One region of the Pseudomonas sp. GW822-FHT02G04 genome, then DNA from elsewhere that is predicted to be linked to it. Evidence: predicted binding sites of a transcription regulator. Region 1 holds the regulator's gene; each other region holds the start of a gene.

Region 1 (4,538 bases):
GATCGTCGGCCTGGTACAGGCCGATCAGGGTCGCGTACTGATCGATGACCTGGACGTCAGCCACCAGCCGATGCACGGTCGCGCAAAGGCAGGTATCGGCTATCTTCCGCAAGAAGCGTCGATCTTCCGCAAACTGTCGGTGACCGACAACATCATGGCCATCCTCGAGACCCGCAAGGAACTCGACAAGGCCGGTCGCCGCAAAGAGCTGGAAAGCCTGCTGCAGGAATTTCACATCCACCACATCCGTGACAGCCTTGGCATGAGCCTGTCCGGTGGCGAACGCCGTCGGGTGGAAATCGCCCGGGCACTGGCCACCAACCCGAAATTCATCCTCCTCGACGAACCCTTCGCCGGCGTGGACCCGATCTCGGTGGGCGACATCAAGCAGATCATCCATCACCTCAAGGCCAAAGGCATTGGCGTGCTGATCACTGACCACAACGTTCGTGAAACCCTGGACATCTGCGAAACCGCCTACATCGTCAACGATGGCCAGCTGATCGCTGAAGGTGACTCCGCCACCATCCTGGCCAACGAACTGGTCAAGGAAGTGTATCTGGGCCATGAGTTCCGCCTGTAAGCGCTGAGGTGCCTGACCAGTCGCCTCGGTGCTCGTCTCAATAAAAAATCAATAGTTTTTTATTGTTACAGCGCTCTAGGCAAACACTTCAGTTTCAGGCATATAATTTGCTTATGTTTGGCGCTTCGGCGCCCTGTAGTGGATGGCGCATGTGCGCCGGCGAATAAGGTGTTAAGCCCCTGCCATGAAACCATCGCTAGTCTTGAGAATGGGCCAGCAGCTGACGATGACACCGCAGCTGCAACAGGCCATCCGCCTGCTCCAATTGTCGACCCTGGACCTGCAACAGGAAATCCAGGAGGCCCTGGAGTCCAATCCGATGCTCGAACGCCAGGAAGAAGGCGACGACTTCGATAACGCCGACCCCTTGGCCGACAAAGCCGAACAGCAACCCAACGCCGACATTCAGGAACCCTCCTACCAGGAAACCGCCCCGACGGTGGATAACCTTGAGGAAGGCGACTGGAACGAGCGCATTCCCAACGAATTGCCTGTCGATACCGCCTGGGAAGACGTCTACCAGACCAGCGCCAGCAGCCTGCCGAGCAACGATGACGACGAGTGGGATTTCACCACCCGTACTTCGGCCGGTGAAAGCCTGCAAAGCCATTTGCTCTGGCAACTGAACCTGGCACCGATGTCCGACACCGATCGCCTGATCGCTGTGACCCTGATCGACTGCATCAACAATCAGGGCTATCTGGACGAAACCCTCGAGGAAATCCTAGAGGCCTTCGACCCGGAACTGGACATCGAACTGGACGAAATCGAAGCCGTCCTGCACCGCATCCAGCAATTCGAGCCCGCCGGTATCGGCGCCCGCAACCTCGGCGAATGCCTGCTGCTGCAACTGCGCCAACTGCCTGCCAAGACCCCTTGGCTGACCGAGGCCAAGCGCCTGGTCACCGATTACATCGACCTGCTCGGCAGCCGCGACTACAGCCAGCTGATGCGCCGCATGAAGCTCAAGGAAGATGAACTGCGCCAGGTGATCGAACTGGTCCAGAGCCTCAACCCGCGCCCGGGTTCGCAAATCGAGTCCACCGAAGCCGAATACGTCGTTCCCGACGTGATCGTGCGCAAGGACAACGAGCGCTGGCTGGTGGAGCTGAACCAGGAGTCGGTGCCACGCCTGCGGGTCAACGCCCAATACGCCGGCTTCGTACGCCGCGCCGATACCAGCGCTGATAACACCTTCATGCGCAATCAGCTGCAGGAGGCTCGCTGGTTCATCAAGAGCCTGCAAAGCCGTAACGAAACCCTGATGAAAGTGGCCACCCAGATCGTTGAGCATCAACGCGGCTTCCTGGAGTACGGCGACGAGGCCATGAAGCCGTTGGTGCTGCATGACATCGCCGAAGCGGTGGGCATGCACGAATCGACGATTTCACGGGTGACCACGCAAAAATTCATGCATACCCCACGGGGCATCTATGAACTGAAATACTTTTTTTCCAGCCACGTCAGCACCTCCGAAGGCGGTGAATGCTCGTCCACGGCGATCCGCGCGATCATCAAAAAACTGGTTGCTGCGGAAAATCAGAAAAAGCCGTTGAGTGACAGCAAGATCGCTGGTTTACTGGAGGCACAAGGCATTCAGGTGGCTCGCCGCACCGTCGCCAAGTACCGCGAATCCCTCGGGATCGCGCCTTCGAGCGAACGCAAGCGGTTGATGTAGAGCCACGCCACAGCGTTCCAGTGGTAGATCATCTGATCTACCGCTTTATGCACTGGCAACGAAGGAGAAGCTGTATGCAAGTCAACATCAGTGGACACCAACTGGAAGTGACCGAACCTCTTCGCACCTACATCGGCGAAAAACTCGAACGATTAGAGAGGCATTTCGACAAAATCACCAACGTGCAGGTCACGATGACGGTCGAGAAGCTCAAGCAGAAAATCGAAGCCACACTGCATATTCCCGGCAATGAAGTGGTCGCTAACGCGGAACATACCGATATGTACGCAGCGATCGACGCACTGACCGACAAGCTGGATAAACAACTCAAAAAGCATAAGGAAAAGACCCAGAGCCTCCTCCAGGGCGCTACCGGTCGTTAACACTCCCAACCCATGATCCGACTTGAAAGCATCCTGACCCCCGGCCGTTCCCTCGTGAACGTGCCGGGCGGCAGTAAAAAGAAAGCCCTCGAGCAAATTGCCAACCTCATCCATCGCGAAGTGCCGGATCTGGCCATGCAGGATGTCTTCGAGAGTCTGGTCGCCCGTGAAAAACTCGGTTCCACCGGTTTTGGCAACGGTATCGCCATCCCCCACTGCCGTCTCAAGGGCTGCGAATCGCCCATCAGTGCCTTGATGCACCTGGATGCACCCATCGATTTCGACGCCATCGACGGTGCCCCGGTTGACCTGCTGTTTGTACTGCTGGTCCCGGAAGCCGCCACCGATGCGCACCTGGAGCTGCTGCGCCAGATCGCCAGCATGCTTGATCGCAAGGAAGTGCGTGAAAAACTGCGCAGCGCCCCGAGCAACCAAGCCTTGTATCAGGTTGTCCTGGACGAGCAAAACGGTCATTAATCATGCGCCTGATCATCGTCAGTGGCCGCTCCGGCTCAGGTAAAAGCACCGCCCTCGATGTTCTCGAGGACAACGGCTACTACTGCATCGACAACCTGCCTGCCGGACTGTTGCCGGAACTGGCCGAACGCGCGCTGATTCATACCGAACTGGCACAACCGCTGGTGGCCGTGTCCATTGATGCACGCAACTTGCCGAGCCACCTGTCACGGTTTCCCGAATTGCTGGAAGAAGTCCGCAGCCGGCATATCCAGTGCGATGTGCTGTATCTGGACGCCGATGAAGAGACCCTGCTCAAACGTTTTTCGGAAACCCGCCGTCGTCACCCGCTGAGTAGCGCCAATCGCTCGCTGGCGGAGGCGATAGAGGACGAAACAAATCTGCTGGGGCCGATCGCCGATCTGGCCGACCTCAAGGTCAACACCACCAGTCTGAACCTGTATCAACTACGCGATACCATCAAGCTGCGCCTGCTGAATCAGCCGGAGCCCGGTACTGCGTTTCTGGTGGAGTCTTTCGGGTTCAAGCGTGGCATGCCGGTGGACGCCGATCTGGTGTTCGACGTGCGCTGCCTGCCCAACCCTTACTGGAAACCGGAGCTGCGGGCACAGTCCGGGCTCGATCAACCGGTGGCCGAGTACCTGGCGGCGCAGCCGGATGTCGAAGAGATGTTCCAGGACATTTCCACCTACTTGCTCAAGTGGCTGCCCCGCTTTGCCGCCAGCAACCGCGCCTATGTCACCATTGCCATTGGCTGCACCGGCGGGCATCACCGCTCTGTCTACCTGACCGAACGTCTGGGTCAGGTCCTGCAACAATCCCTGAAGAACGTCCAGGTTCGCCACCGCGACCTCAGCTAAAGGATTCACATCGCGATGCCTGCTCTGGAAATCGAAATCATCAACAAGCTGGGCCTGCATGCCCGCGCATCTGCAAAGTTTGTCGGGGTGGCCGGGCAGTTCCCGTGCCAGATCAGGGCCGGCCGCACTCCAGAGACAATGGTCGACGGCAAAAGCATCATGGCCATGATGATGCTGGCCGCGGGAAAAGGCACCACAATCCACCTGAGTACCGAAGGCGAACAAGAGCTGGAAGCGCTGGATGCGCTGGTGGCGCTGATCAACAACTTCTTCGACGAAGGCGAATAAACTTCAAAAAAAACGCGCCACCCGATTGGGTGGCGCGTTTTTTTGTGCAGCAGTCGCAGCTTAGCTACCCGCCACCGTCATCCGCTCGATCAACACCGACCCCGTGCGAATGTTGCTGCGCAACTCCAGGTCATTACCGACCGCAATGATCTGCTTGAACATGTCACGCATGTTGCCGGCAATAGTCACTTCCTGGACCGCGAACTGGATTTCGCCGTTCTCGACCCAGAAACCCGCCGCGCCACGGGAGTAATCGCCAGTGACCATGT
Region 2 (4,538 bases), on a different contig from region 1:
CGGTCCGGGCGAAGTGCTGTTCTCCGAAAACTTCTACCAGGCTTGCCACCGCTGCCTGAATGAAGGCGGCATTCTGGTGACCCAGAACGGCACCCCGTTCATGCAAATCGAAGAAGTCAAAACCACCGCCGGCCGCCTGCGCAGCCTGTTCCCGGACTGGCATTTCTATCAAGCGGCGGTGCCAACCTACATCGGCGGCGCGATGACCTTCGCCTGGGGCGCAACCGATACCGCCTATCGCAAATTGTCCCGCGAAACCCTGCAACAGCGCTTCGCCGGCAGCGGCATCGTCACCCGCTACTACAACCCGGAAATCCACATCGGTGCCTTCGCCCTGCCGCAATACGTGCTGCAAGCGGTGAATAAACCCAGCAACGACTGACGTTTCGTCGGTAAGAAACGGCCGTCGCCGGTGTGTGAAAACACGCGGGCTACGGCCTTTTTCATGCCTCGTAGATGGGATCCCTTGGAACGAACGGCCAACAAGTGAGTCGAGATAGATGTAAGCCCATCCATGGGTTTTACCGAGGAGGCACCGATGCAAAAGTGGAAAATCACTTTCGTGGATGAACACGGTGAATCAGTCGACGAACTCTTCGAGTGCGAGGAGTGCCCGAGCAACGAACAAGCTGCCCAGCTCATTCTCGACCGGCGACTGCCGGTGGCTGCGCAACTGGACCTCAATGATCTGGATGGGCGTACTGCTGATCCGACCGTCAAAAGTCTGAAATCCCAGTACAGCATTGAAATCCTCAGCATTACTCCGATCTGATACATCTCTTGTCACCTCCAAGCCTTGGCAGCGGCTCTGTCTTGGGGCTACTCTGCAACCGAGATCAGCGAATGACTCGCTAAGGTCTGGTCTTGTCAGCTACATGCTTGTTTCCCGGCGGCAACCTCTGTTGCCGTATCGCTTTCATCAATCGATTGAAAGTGCAGGGGATACGGAAAGTCTATCCATCAGTCTGAGGGGGACGTTTCATGAGCACAGCCTATCAAGAAGACATCAGCAGCAGCGTGCTGCGCCGCATGAAAGAAGGCGGTTTTGACTTTTCACGATTCCATCCCATCGAGTTCTACGCCATTTTCCCGGACGAGGAGCGGGCACGCAGGGCAGCAGGTCATTTTTGTGGCGAATCCTTGAATGCCCAGATCAGCGTGCGTGACGACGGCGCGTGGTCGCTGGAACTGAGCAAAGTGATGTACGCCACCTATGACGGGATTGGCGACTTTGAGCAGAACTTCGAGGCGGTGGTCGTGCCTCTGGGCGGCATCATCGAAGGATGGGGCGTCAAGCAGGAGGTACGAGGGCTACTCGCATAAGCTTATGAACAGTGACACTTAGTAACGGCTGACCTTTGGGTTGGCCGTTTTTGTTTCAATCTTTTTATTTCGTCACATTTCAAACGGACAAAAAAAACCGCCTGAACAGGCGGCTAAAGGGAAGAACGATCAGTTTTCCAGCGAATGCGCGGATTATCCGCATCTCCCTCCCGAGCAGTGAAATCAACTCTGACTATGCTGCTGATAGGCGACAGCATTGCTTCGCCATGAAGCGGGGGCGATCAGGGTGGGGCATTTACCGCACAGGATTGGTGCGGTGCGCGCAGCGACATTATCCAACTGATTGATATCAAAGCGTTTCTGCCTATGGCACGGGCCTTGCGAAGGCCTGGATGTCCGTGTGACAAGGAGTACGGCATGATCCGCACCTATTTTGATGAGATGTACGATGCCGGCGGCCAGGTCCGTCCGCATTATCGGGAGTTTGCCCGTTGGCTGGCCGAAACGCCTGACGAGCTTTTGGCACAACGGCGACGCGAGGCCGATCTGTTATTTCATCGTGCCGGGATTACCTTCACGCTCTATGGTGATGAGCAGGGGACAGAGCGCCTGATTCCCTTCGACACCATTCCCCGCAGCATCCCCGCCAGTGAATGGCGGGTCGTCGAGCGTGGCTGCATCCAGCGGGTAAAGGCATTGAACATGTTCCTTGCCGACCTCTATCACGAGCAGCGCATCATCAAGGCCGGCATCATCCCGGCCGAGCAAGTGCTGGCCAACGAGCAGTATCAGTTGGCGATGCAAGGGCTGGATCTGCACCGCGATATCTATTCGCACATTTCCGGCGTCGACCTGGTGCGCGATGGCGACGGCACCTACTACGTGCTCGAAGACAACCTGCGTACCCCCAGCGGCGTGAGCTACATGCTCGAAGACCGCAAGATGATGATGCGCCTGTTCCCCGAGTTGTTCGCGGCCCAGCGCATCGCACCGATCGACCACTACCCGAACCTGTTGCTCGACACCCTGAAAAGCTCCAGCCCGATCGACAACCCGAGCGTGGTGGTGCTGACGCCGGGGCGTTTCAACAGCGCGTTTTTCGAGCATGCGTTCCTGGCTCGGGAAATGGGCGTTGAACTGGTGGAAGGCGCCGACCTGTTCGTGCGCGACGACAAGGTGTTCATGCGCACCACGGACGGGCCGAAAGCGGTCGATGTGATTTACCGTCGCCTCGACGATGCCTTCCTCGATCCGCTGGCGTTCAACCCCGATTCGATGCTCGGCGTTCCGGGGCTGCTGTCGTCCTACCGCTCCGGCAATGTGGTGTTGGCGAATGCCATAGGCACCGGGGTCGCGGACGACAAGTCGGTGTATCCCTTCGTCACGGACATGATTCGTTTCTACCTGGACGAAGAGCCGATCCTGAAGAACGTGCCGACGTGGCAGTGTCGTAATCCCTCTGAACTGTCCCATGTGCTGGCCAACCTTCCAGAGCTGGTGGTCAAGGAAACCCAAGGCTCCGGTGGTTACGGAATGCTGGTGGGACCGGCGGCGACGGCGGCGGAGATCGAGTCTTTCCGCGAGCGGATCAAAGCCAAACCCCACGCGTACATCGCGCAACCGACGTTGTCTTTGTCGACCTGCCCGACCTTTGTCGAAAACGGCATCGCACCGCGCCACATCGACCTGCGTCCGTTTGTATTGTCTGGCCGCGAAACCCGGGTTGTGCCCGGCGGTTTGACCCGAGTCGCCTTGCGTGAAGGCTCCCTGGTGGTGAACTCCTCCCAGGGCGGCGGAACCAAGGACACCTGGGTGGTCGAGGATTGAAGGAAGCTTGCCATGTTAAGTAGAACTGCCTCGGATCTGTATTGGATGTCGCGTTACCTGGAGCGGGCGGAAAACCTCGCACGGATGCTCGACATCAGTTATTCGCTGTCGCTGATGCCCCAGGACGGTCGTGGCGACGGCTTGCACGAACTGGCGATGCCGTTGCTGATCACCGGCACCCTGGACGATTACCTGGAGCGCCACGGCGATCTGCATGCCGAACGGCTGCTGCATTTTTTCGCCCTGGACGCGGCCAATCCGGCGAGCATCTACAGCTGCCTCGGTGCCGCACGGGCCAGCGCCCATGCGGTGCGTGGGCGAATCACTGCCGACATGTGGGAAAACGTCAACGCCACCTGGCTGGAAATTCGCGGGATCGCCGAACAGGGCTTGGGTCGCTACGGCATGAGCCGCTTCTGTGAGTGGATCAAGGAGCGTTCCCACCTGTTCCGCGGCGCTTCCTACGGCACGATCATGCGTAACGACGCGTTCCGCTTCATTCGTCTGGGCACCTTTATCGAAAGGGCCGACAACACCTTGCGCCTGCTCGATGCCCGTTACGAAATGGCCGGCGATCAGGCCGAAGCGGTCAGTGACGGCACGGGGCCCACGCCTATTACCAGTGGAGCGCCTTGCTGCGGGCCTTGTCGTCGTTCGAGGCCTACACCGAAATCTACCGCGACGCCCCCGGCGCCCGGCATGTCGCCGAGCTGTTGTTGCTGCGCGCCGATGTGCCGCGATCCCTGCGAGCCTGCACCGAAGAGGTCGACCAGATTCTCGCTCAACTGCCGGGGGCCAACGGCCGTCCCGCACAACGCCTGGCGGCGGAAATGGACGCGCGCCTGCGCTACACCGGTATCAACGAAATTCTCGATGAAGGCCTGCACGCCTGGCTGACCGAGTTCATCCCGCTGGTGCGCCAGTTGGGCAACGCCATACACAGTTCCTATCTGGAGGCTGCATGAGACTTTCCATTAGCCACGAGACCACCTATCACTACGAAGATCAGGTGCGGGCGAGCATCCAGTACCTGCGACTGACACCCCACGACAGCGAGCGCCAGCACGTACTGAGCTGGCAACTCGACCTGCCGCGCCCGGTGCGCGCGCAACTGGATCCGTTCGGCAACATCCTGCATGTGCTGACCTTGGATGAGCCCCATGAAGCGATCATCATCGGCGCCCGTGGCCAGGTCGACATCGACGAGCTGCGCGAAGCCGAGCATGAAAGCCAGTCGGCGCTGCCGTTTTTGCGGTTCACCCGGCTGACCGAAGCCGACGAGGCCCTGCGCGCGTTTGCCGAGAAGGCGTGCAAGCAACGCCGGGACCGTACGGCGCTGATCGATTTGATGCATGGCTTGAACCAGCATATGACCTACACGCCAGGTGCCACTGAAGTGGAGACCAGCGCCGCGCAAGCGTTCGCCG
Region 3 (4,538 bases), on a different contig from region 1:
AAATTCCAGGCATAACGTAAAAATCATTTCTTTCGGCGATCAAAAAGATAGCGAGTTGCATGCCGGCGTTCATGATCGAATAAATCGTACTATCTGCAAGATCCCCGCTTTGAGTCGTGGACTAGCAAGTCTTGATTTGGTTTCGGTAGCTGATAATTTTTTCAGGGACGAAGCGCACGATCGCTTTATTGGCTTCGGTAGGCATATCTGTCAAATCGGCCTCGGAATGGCTGTGTTAGGGCCATTACCAAAAGGTAGAAGCACATTTACTGCTAAGTTCGATGTAGATGGAGAACTATCTGCCAGAGAAACCGCCAGTCGCCAATTTAGACTCTGGAGTGAGTCTATGATTTAGTTTGTTTGTGGTTTTAGTAAGAAAATCAGTTAGATTGCCTTTAAAGCATGGAGTGGCGCGTTTGCCATAACTACAATCAGTTAAGCCATAACACGATCCGTAGCAGCTGGCGGAGCCGGCGTACGGCTGCGCAGCAGTCGTAAAATCAGATCACGCGGTGCATCAGGCAAACCGTACAACTTGGATTTACGACTGCTGCGCAGTCGAACGCAGCCTTCGGCAGCTGCTACACAGGTTACGTCGCGGCTGGTATTTGGGCGTAATCAACTGAGGAGCTAGTTTTTTTGTAGGACCGGGCCTGGATAGATGAAGGACTTCGGTGAAAGAGCTCGGACGCTCTTGTCGGATCGGGGTGGCTGCTTATGATCACAGTTGATCAAGCCCTCAGGAGGGGAGATGAGCAATTCTGGAATGCGGCCGATTCATCCTGGCGAAATCCTTGAAAAGGAGTTTCTTGAGCCAATGGGCATTACGGCGGCTGGTTTGGCTAGCTCGTTGAATGAGGTTGGAGATGAGGTGAGTGCCCTTGTGATGCAGGAGAGCGATGTAGGCCCTGACCTTGCCGAGAGGCTTTCCATTTACCTGAACACCACGCCCGAACTCTGGCTAAACCTGCAATCGACCTACGATCAGCGCAGGGCCGAAATCGAGCGTGGTTGAGCTTCGGGTGCTTGCATCACCCGCGAAGCACGCTTCCACCAAGAGGCATTGAGCGGACGGCGGCGGAGGAAGTTGCCGGGGTGTTTGCGGGGCTTAAGATCAAAAGATCGCAGCCTTCGGCAGCTCCTACGGGGCGGTTGTTCCAGCGCGGGGCGGCTGGAACACCGTGGTGACTCTAATCGCGAGAAGGCTCGCCCCCACAGTAGATCCTATTGCCAAGGGAACCGGCGGGGTTATTCGGTGGGTGGATTGAGCTTCGCTTCCAGCTCCGCCACTTTCGCCTCAAGGCTCTCCAACCGTGCCCGGGTCCGTGCGAGCACAACCATCTGGCTATCAAACTCTTCCCGGCTCACCAGGTCCAGCTTGCTGAAGCCGCTCTGCAACAAAGCCTTGAACTGGCTTTCGATTTCGCTTTTCGGCAGTGGGGTGTCGCCGCTGAAGAGGCGGGAGGCGGTGCCGCTCAGGGCGTCGAGGAAGTCTTTTGGCGCGAGCATGGGAAATGTCCTGTCAACAATGGCAGGCAGTGTATCACGCAGTGTCTATAGTCAATCTCGAAGGCTGGGATGCACGCTTTTCGCGCATACGAGTGGGTGGTCGCGCACTGTTGTTGTGCGTAACCGTTTCGTCAATCGACTGGAAGGGCCTGTGGCAGCGGCCAAGGGCTTGAAATCAATGGGTTTTGGATAGATGGCAAGCTTTCTGCTTAGTCGCTGGTGACCCATGCACTGATGCAGTCGCTGTGACGAATGCAGTGCGCCAAGCGGAACGGGGGAAGTTTCGTGCGGAGTGGTTAGCTGGCGTCGGATGGGCAGGTAAGGCCGACGATGCGTTACAAAGCCAGGCACTGCGCTTAGACTTGAGTCGGGTTTGTTTTCCTGGGGCAAGTCCACCAATTCGGGAGAGAGTTTTCATGAAGCTAGTCACTGCCATCATCAAGCCGTTCAAACTGGACGACGTGCGCGAGTCGCTGTCCGAGATCGGCGTGCAGGGCATTACCGTTACTGAGGTCAAAGGCTTCGGTCGGCAGAAGGGTCACACCGAGCTGTATCGCGGCGCGGAGTACGTGGTCGATTTTCTGCCCAAGGTGAAGATCGATGTCGCCATTGACGACAAGGATCTGGACCGGGTTATCGAGGCGATAACCAAGGCCGCCAACACCGGCAAGATCGGTGACGGCAAGATCTTCGTGGTCAATCTGGAACAGGCGATTCGCATCCGTACCGGCGAAACCGATACCGACGCAATCTAAGCCGCCACAAACCCAACGCCCCAGGAGAAAACAATATGACTCTGCGTAAAATCGCAGGGCTAGGAGCCCTGTTGTCCCTCGTAATGCCCGGCCTGGCCATGGCGGCAGACGAAGTGGCGGCCCCAGTCCTCAACTCCGGCGATACCGCCTGGATGATGACCTCGACAGCCCTGGTGCTGTTCATGACCATTCCCGGCCTCGCGCTGTTCTACGGCGGCATGGTTCGGTCGAAAAACCTTCTTTCCGTGATGATGCAGTGCTTCGCCATTACCGGTCTGATCAGCGTTCTGTGGGTCATTTATGGCTACAGCGTCGCGTTCGACACCACCGGCATGGAACAGGGCGTCATCAATTTCAACTCGTTCTTCGGGAGTCTGAACAAGGCCTTCCTCGCCGGTATCACGCCTGCGAGTCTGACCGGGCCTGCGGCACTGTTCCCTGAGGCAGTGTTCGTCACCTTCCAGATGACCTTCGCCATCATTACCCCGGCGCTGATCGTCGGCGCCTTCGCCGAGCGGATGAAGTTCTCCGCCATGCTGATCTTCATGGGCGTGTGGTTCACCCTGGTTTACGCACCGATTGCGCACATGGTCTGGTCCGGCAACGGCGGCCTGTTGTGGGACTGGGGTGTTCTGGACTTCGCCGGTGGCACCGTGGTTCATATCAACGCCGGTGTGGCCGGTCTGATTGCCTGCCTGGTACTGGGCAAGCGTAAAGGCTTCCCAACCACTCCGATGGCGCCGCACAACCTCGGTTACACCTTGATGGGTGCAGCGATGTTGTGGGTCGGCTGGTTCGGTTTCAACGCCGGTTCCGCTGCGGCCGCCAACGGCACTGCCGGCATGGCGATGCTGGTGACTCAGATCGCCACCGCCGCTGCGGCGCTGGGCTGGATGTTTGCCGAGTGGATCACTCACGGCAAGCCAAGTGCACTGGGTATCGCTTCGGGTGTGGTGGCCGGTCTGGTTGCAATCACTCCGGCGGCTGGCACCGTGGGCCCGATGGGCGCTCTGGTGATCGGTCTGGCAGCAGGCGTGGTGTGCTTCTTCTGCGCGACTACCCTGAAACGCAAACTCGGTTATGACGATTCCCTGGATGCCTTCGGCGTGCACGGTATCGGCGGTATCCTCGGCGCGATCCTGACCGGTGTGTTCGCGGCACCGTCCCTGGGTGGCTTCGGCACCGTCACCGACATCGCGGCTCAAGTCTGGATTCAGTGCAAAGGCGTCGGCTTCACGGTGATCTACACCGCGATCGTCACCTTCATCATTCTCAAGGTGCTGGACGCTGTCATGGGTCTGCGTATCACCGAGGAAGAAGAGGCAGTCGGCATCGATCTGGCGCTGCACAACGAACGCGGCTACAACTTGTAAGCACGCCTGTAAAAAAATGCCCGGCTTGCCGGGCATTTTTTTGTCTTGATTTTGTCAGTGAAGGAAAGGCTGAAAGGTTTTTTCATACACGTTCAGGGGCGTTTACAACGGGTGTTTTTCTGCGGCCAATGGCTTACACGATTGAAGGAATATTAGGGCCTTTGTTTTTTCCCAGAGCGCGCTAGAATGCGCCCCGAACGTGCGGAGAACTGTATGTGGCAACAGACTCTGATTACCCTGCGGGCACGGCCCCGGGGCTTTCATCTGGTAACGGACGAGTTACTCGCCGGCTTGCCTGAACTCAAGGCGTGTCGGGTCGGTCTGTTGCATTTGTGGCTACAGCATACCTCGGCGTCGTTGACCATCAACGAGAACGCCGATCCGGCGGTACGTCGCGACTTCGAACGATTTTTCAATCGTCTGATCCCACAAGGAACGGACGACTATGAGCATAACGACGAAGGCCGGGACGACCTCCCGGCGCACTTCAAGGCCAGCGTGCTTGGCTGTCAGCTCAGTTTGCCAATCTCGGCAGGCCGACTGGCGTTGGGAACCTGGCAAGGCGTTTATCTGGGCGAGCACCGTGATCATGGCGGTGCTCGTAAAGTCCTCGCCACCGTGCACGGTGAAGGGGCATAAACCGCTGGTCACCAGCGGTGGTTGAATTTTTTCCGGCAGCCTTCGACAGGAGGCAAAGCTGGGCTATAACTAATCTGCTTTTCGCAAGTCATGAGGTAGAACATGAGCGACGATGATCTGGAAAACGACGACCTCGAAGTAGGCGACGACGAAACCGAAGAAGGCCTGGAAGCGGCGGCTGAAGACGTCGCTGAAGACGACGGTGGTGATGTGCCCGTTCCGACTGCCAAAGGCAAAGCCAAGGCAGCGGTATCGGTCGATG
Region 4 (4,538 bases), on a different contig from region 1:
TTGTAAGAGGTGGTCAGCGCCATGTTGAACGCGATACCGCCAGTGGCAGCGACGGAACCGTTCGGACCCCAGGTCACAGGAGTCGTTGCGGCGTTGGTAATGGCGCCTGGCACCCAACCGGTCATGGTCAACGTGTTACCAGTCTGGGTCCAGCCGGCACCCGCCGTCAGCGTGTTGATGCTGCCATCGGAGTTGAAAGTGATGTCAGCGGTGATCGGCACTGGAGGCGTGGTTGCAGGGTTGGCCGGGGAGCGACCATCCATGTAGGTATAGACACGCCAGGCATTGGTACCCGTTTTCACGTAGTACTGGTCCATAGTGTGCTCGTTACCCTGGCTGTCGTAGACCTTGGTGGAGATGGTCTTGTTATAGCTGTTGGTATCGGTCGGGCTGAACGGGGCCACGGTCGGCGTGGTTTCTGCCGAGTTCAGGTTCATCGTCTGATCAACCTTGGTCGTCGGATTCGGCTTCAGGCTCGAGGTATCGATCTTCAAGTCAGTCAACACACCGTTGATGATCTTGCCGTTGGCATCGACGCCATAACCTTGCAGACGGTTGCCGTTGTTATCGACCACATAGTTTTGAGCGTCGGTCTTGAACGCACCGGCACGGGTGTAGCTCAGGGAACCGTTGTCGCTGAGGATGAAGAAGCCGTTGCCCTGAATGCCCATGTCCAGCACGTTGCCGGTGTTGTTCACATCGCCCTGGCTGAACTGCTGGGAAACGTTGGCCAGGCGCACGCCGTTACCAATGGTCTTGCTGCCGGTACCCAGGCGAGTGGCCGAGTACACGTCTTCGAATTCTGCACGGGACGATTTGAAACCGGTGGTCGCGACGTTGGCGATGTTGTTGCCGGTCACGTCCAGTTGTTTGTTGGCTGCATAGAGACCGCTAAGGCCGATATTGAAAGACATATTCCACTCCTTTGTGCCGTGTTAGTCGGCTCTATAGACCAATGGTTTGCACTTTGGACAGGGCAACGCTGCCCAGGCCTGCCAGGTTCAGCATCAACTCACCGCCGGTCTGGCTGATGGTCACGCTGTTGACCGTTGCCGGCAGGTAAGTAATCAGTGAGGTGTTCGTGCCGTCGATGGTGCTCGTTGCGCCGAAGGTGTAAGTACCCGCCGGTGCCACCGCGCCCGAACTGTCCTTACCGTCCCAAATGAAGCTGGCGTTGCCGGCGCTTTGGCTGCCCAGGTCGAGGGTGCGGATGACCGTGCCTGCCGAGTTGGTGATCTTGACGGTGGCCGCGGAAACCGATGTCGGCACCACGACGGTACCGTTGAGGCTCTTGGAGGTGTCGACCACGGCTTTGTCGGTCTGCGCGATGACCGAACGCCCCACCAGCGAAGAAGCCTGCAAGGCTTGCGACGAGTTGTAGTTGCCGGCAATGCCGCTGACCGTGTCGTTCAGCGTGGTGATGCCTTCCAGACTACTGAACTGCGCCAACTGGGCTACGAACGCGCTGTTGTCCTGAGGATCGAGCGGGTTCTGGTTTTTCAGCTGAGTAACCAGCAGTTGCAGGAACGCATCCTTGCCCAGCGCCTTGCTGCCGGTGGCACTGCTGGTCGCCGCGGAAAGACCATCACTGGTGGTCGTGGTTTTGACCGAAGAGTTGGCCAGGACATCCTTGATGCTTACGCCGCTGGTGGTATCGGTAACACTCATCGAAAGTCGCCCCTTATCACTGACCGAGGGTCAGGACCTTCTGCATCATGGTTTTGGCGGTGTTCATCATTTCGGCGTTGGTCTGGAACGAACGGCTTGCGGAAATCATGTCGGCCATTTCTTCGACGACGTTGACGTTCGGGTAGTAGACGTAGCCCTTGGCATCGGCGGCCGGATGGTTCGGCTCGTAGCGCGCTTCAAGGTTGCTCTGGTCTTCGACCACACCCAGCACTTGCACGCCTTGACCGGCCGCGTCCTGGTTCTGGAACAGCGAATCGCTGCCGCCACTCTGACCGCCCTGGAACATGGTGGCGAACACCGGGTGACGGGCGCGGTAGGTCTGGTCGATGCTCGACGAAACGGTCTCGGCGTTGGCGATGTTACTGGCGACGGTGTTCAAGCGAGTGGTCTGGGCACTCATGCCGCTACCGGCAATGTTGAAAACACTGGACAGGGACATGAATTACTCTCCGCGCAGGGCTGACACCAGCCCTTTGAATTTACTGTTGAGCAGGGTGAAGCTGGCCTGGAAGTTGACCGCGTTCTCCGCGTAGTTCGACTGTTCCAGTTGGGCGTCCACGGTGTTCTGGTCGATCGACGGTTGCATCGGCGTGCGATACATCAGCGACTCATCGCCATTGCCCAGGCCTTCAGCTTCGATGTGACGGCTGTTGGTCATGCTCAAGGCGAACTTGCCGTTTTTGGTTTTCTCGTTTTGCTCGGCGAGCACTTTCGAGAAGTCCAGATCCCGAGCCTTGTAGTTCGGGGTGTCGGCGTTGGCGATGTTGTTGGCCAGGACTTCGGCACGCTGAGCGCGGAAGCCCAGGGCTTGTTCGTGGATACCGAGCGCTTTATCGAAGCTGATGCTCATGTCGGGAAACCTTCGGGTGACCTGATTTTTCGTAACATGAACATAGCAAGCGGCGTGCCAATTCAAAAAAGCCCGTAAACCGGGGCTTTGCCGGCAGTGGCAAGGCGGCAATGCCAGAAAAGCGGCAACCGATTTCCGCCGCCTGCCGCTTTTCTGCCGCTTTCCTATGGGCAATACCTTCCCCCTACGTGATGCAAAAAGCGCCAGGCATAAAAAAGGAGCCCCGAGGGGCTCCCGTTTTTATGCCTGGCGCTTTTTGCATCACTTCGCCTGGTAAATGATCCCCGGGCTGCACTGGACCATCTGGTAATGGTCCGGCAAACCGTTCAGCGCTTCGGACGCGCCAAGGAACAGATAACCGCCCGGCTTGAGCGTGCTGTGAATGCGCAACAGGATGTCTTTCTTCACCTCGGCGGAGAAGTAGATCAGCACGTTGCGGCAGAACACGATATCGAACTTGCCCAGGCTCGCGTAGCTGTCCAGCAAGTTGAACGAGCGAAACTCCACCCGACTCTTGATCGGTGCCTTGACGGCCCAGCGCCCCGGCCCTTTGGGGTCGAAGTAACGCTGAAGGCGCTCGGGCGACAGACCGCGACCGATGGCCAGGCTGTCGTACTCGCCGGTCTTGCAGTTGGTCAGCATGGTGCCGGACAGGTCGGTGGCAACGATCTGCACGCCCATCTTCAACTGGCCCATGTTGACCCGTTCGAACTCATCGATGGACATCGACAGCGAATACGGTTCCTGACCCGACGAACACGCCGCTGACCAGATCCGCAGGCGCTGACCGGGGCTGGCCTTGATCGCTTCAGGCAATACCTTGTTCTTCAAGACTTCAAACGGATAGGTGTCACGAAACCACAGGGTTTCGTTGGTGGTCATGGCATCCACCACCATCTCGCGCAAACCGCTGCGCGGCTGGGTCTGGATGCGCTGAACCAGCTCACCCAGCGATTTGATGCCCTGCTGTTCCATCAGTTTGTTGAGACGGCTCGAGACCAGATATTGCTTGTTTTCACCGAGCAAAATGCCACAGGCTTTTTCCAGGAATACCCGGAACTGTTCGAAATCCAAATTACCCGTAGACAAAGATGCCGCCTCTTAAATCGTGTTGACCGCCAGGGGCAAAAGGCCCCTAGCTGTTATCTGCTGCTTTGATCCGGTCGACTACCCGGGATGCCAGGTCATCAGGACGGAACTTGGCCAGGAAGTCATCGGCACCGACCTTCTTGACCATCGCCTGATTGAACACACCCGACAACGAAGTATGCAGGATGATATGGAGCTTTTGCATGCGCGGGTCGGCGCGGATCTCGGCCGTCAGGGTGTACCCGTCCATCTCCGGCATCTCGATGTCGGAGATCATCATCAGGAACTCTTCTTCCGGCTTCTTGCCCTCGTCGACCAGCTTGCGCAGGTAATCCAGCGCTTGCCGGCCGTCGTTCAACGCCACCACGTCGACACCGATCGTTTGCAGGCAACGGGTCACCTGCTTGCGCGCCACCGACGAGTCATCGACCGTCAATACGCGCAAAGAGAGCGCCTTGTGTTGGGTTTCAACATCGACCACGCCCACCGAAATCGCTTCCGGTGTCGGCGCCACTTCCGCCAGCACCTTCTCGACGTCGATGATTTCGACTAACTGATTGTCGACCCGAGTCACAGCCGTCAGGTAGTGATCGCGCCCCGTACCCTTGGGTGGCGGATGAATCTCCTCCCAGTTCATGTTGACGATGCGTTCCACCGACCGAACCAGGAAACCCTGGGTCTTGGTGTTGTACTCCGTGATGATCACGAAGGGATTGCTCTGGTCCAGCAACCGACCGGCACCGGTCGCCATCGCCAGATCCAGAATCGGAATGGTTGCCCCCCGAATATTCGCCACACCGCACACGACAGGACTGGACTTGGGCATCAGGGTCAGCTTGGGGCATTGCAGCACCTCGCGAACCTTGAACACGTTGATCCCATACAGCTGCTGGCCGTCGAGACGGAACAA

What was found. The regulator sigma-54, encoded in region 1, starts transcription at its own class of promoters, with help from an activator protein. The targets are predictions, from matches to a motif close to ANTGGCATNNANNTTGCTNT.
Positions count from the first base shown of each region.
Region 2: a site for sigma-54 is predicted at 1,650-1,669, ahead of AC1RO5_RS20405 (circularly permuted type 2 ATP-grasp protein). Genes of this name have one in related genera too.
Region 3: a site for sigma-54 is predicted at 1,702-1,721, ahead of glnK (P-II family nitrogen regulator). Genes of this name have one in related genera too.
Region 4: a site for sigma-54 is predicted at 2,582-2,601, ahead of flgB (flagellar basal body rod protein FlgB). Genes of this name have one in related genera too.

Region 1 covers NZ_JBXANU010000037.1:23,819-28,356, forward strand. Annotated here, with positions in the region: gene lptB (LPS export ABC transporter ATP-binding protein) at 1-583, shown strand, start outside; gene AC1RO5_RS28810 (RNA polymerase factor sigma-54) at 768-2,261, shown strand; gene hpf (ribosome hibernation-promoting factor, HPF/YfiA family) at 2,336-2,644, shown strand; gene ptsN (PTS IIA-like nitrogen regulatory protein PtsN) at 2,657-3,121, shown strand; gene rapZ (RNase adapter RapZ) at 3,124-3,981, shown strand; gene AC1RO5_RS28830 (HPr family phosphocarrier protein) at 3,997-4,269, shown strand; gene pmbA (metalloprotease PmbA) at 4,330-4,538, opposite strand, start outside.
Region 2 covers NZ_JBXANU010000017.1:61,837-66,374, forward strand. Annotated here, with positions in the region: gene speE (polyamine aminopropyltransferase) at 1-382, shown strand, start outside; gene AC1RO5_RS20395 (hypothetical protein) at 539-772, shown strand; gene AC1RO5_RS20400 (ribonuclease E inhibitor RraB) at 982-1,323, shown strand; gene AC1RO5_RS20405 (circularly permuted type 2 ATP-grasp protein) at 1,702-3,111, shown strand; partial or broken gene AC1RO5_RS20410 (alpha-E domain-containing protein) at 3,124-4,076, shown strand; gene AC1RO5_RS20415 (transglutaminase family protein) at 4,073-4,538, shown strand, end outside.
Region 3 covers NZ_JBXANU010000003.1:72,430-76,967, reverse strand. Annotated here, with positions in the region: gene AC1RO5_RS05190 (hypothetical protein) at 1-355, shown strand, start outside; gene AC1RO5_RS05185 (HigA family addiction module antitoxin) at 752-1,015, shown strand; gene AC1RO5_RS05180 (accessory factor UbiK family protein) at 1,249-1,509, opposite strand; gene glnK (P-II family nitrogen regulator) at 1,926-2,264, shown strand; gene AC1RO5_RS05170 (ammonium transporter) at 2,300-3,637, shown strand; gene AC1RO5_RS05165 (secondary thiamine-phosphate synthase enzyme YjbQ) at 3,851-4,276, shown strand; gene sutA (dormancy-specific transcriptional regulator SutA) at 4,379-4,538, shown strand, end outside.
Region 4 covers NZ_JBXANU010000019.1:15,389-19,926, reverse strand. Annotated here, with positions in the region: gene flgE (flagellar hook protein FlgE) at 1-914, opposite strand, end outside; gene flgD (flagellar hook assembly protein FlgD) at 946-1,668, opposite strand; gene flgC (flagellar basal body rod protein FlgC) at 1,685-2,128, opposite strand; gene flgB (flagellar basal body rod protein FlgB) at 2,132-2,539, opposite strand; gene cheR (protein-glutamate O-methyltransferase CheR) at 2,801-3,628, opposite strand; gene AC1RO5_RS21350 (chemotaxis protein CheV) at 3,675-4,538, opposite strand, start outside.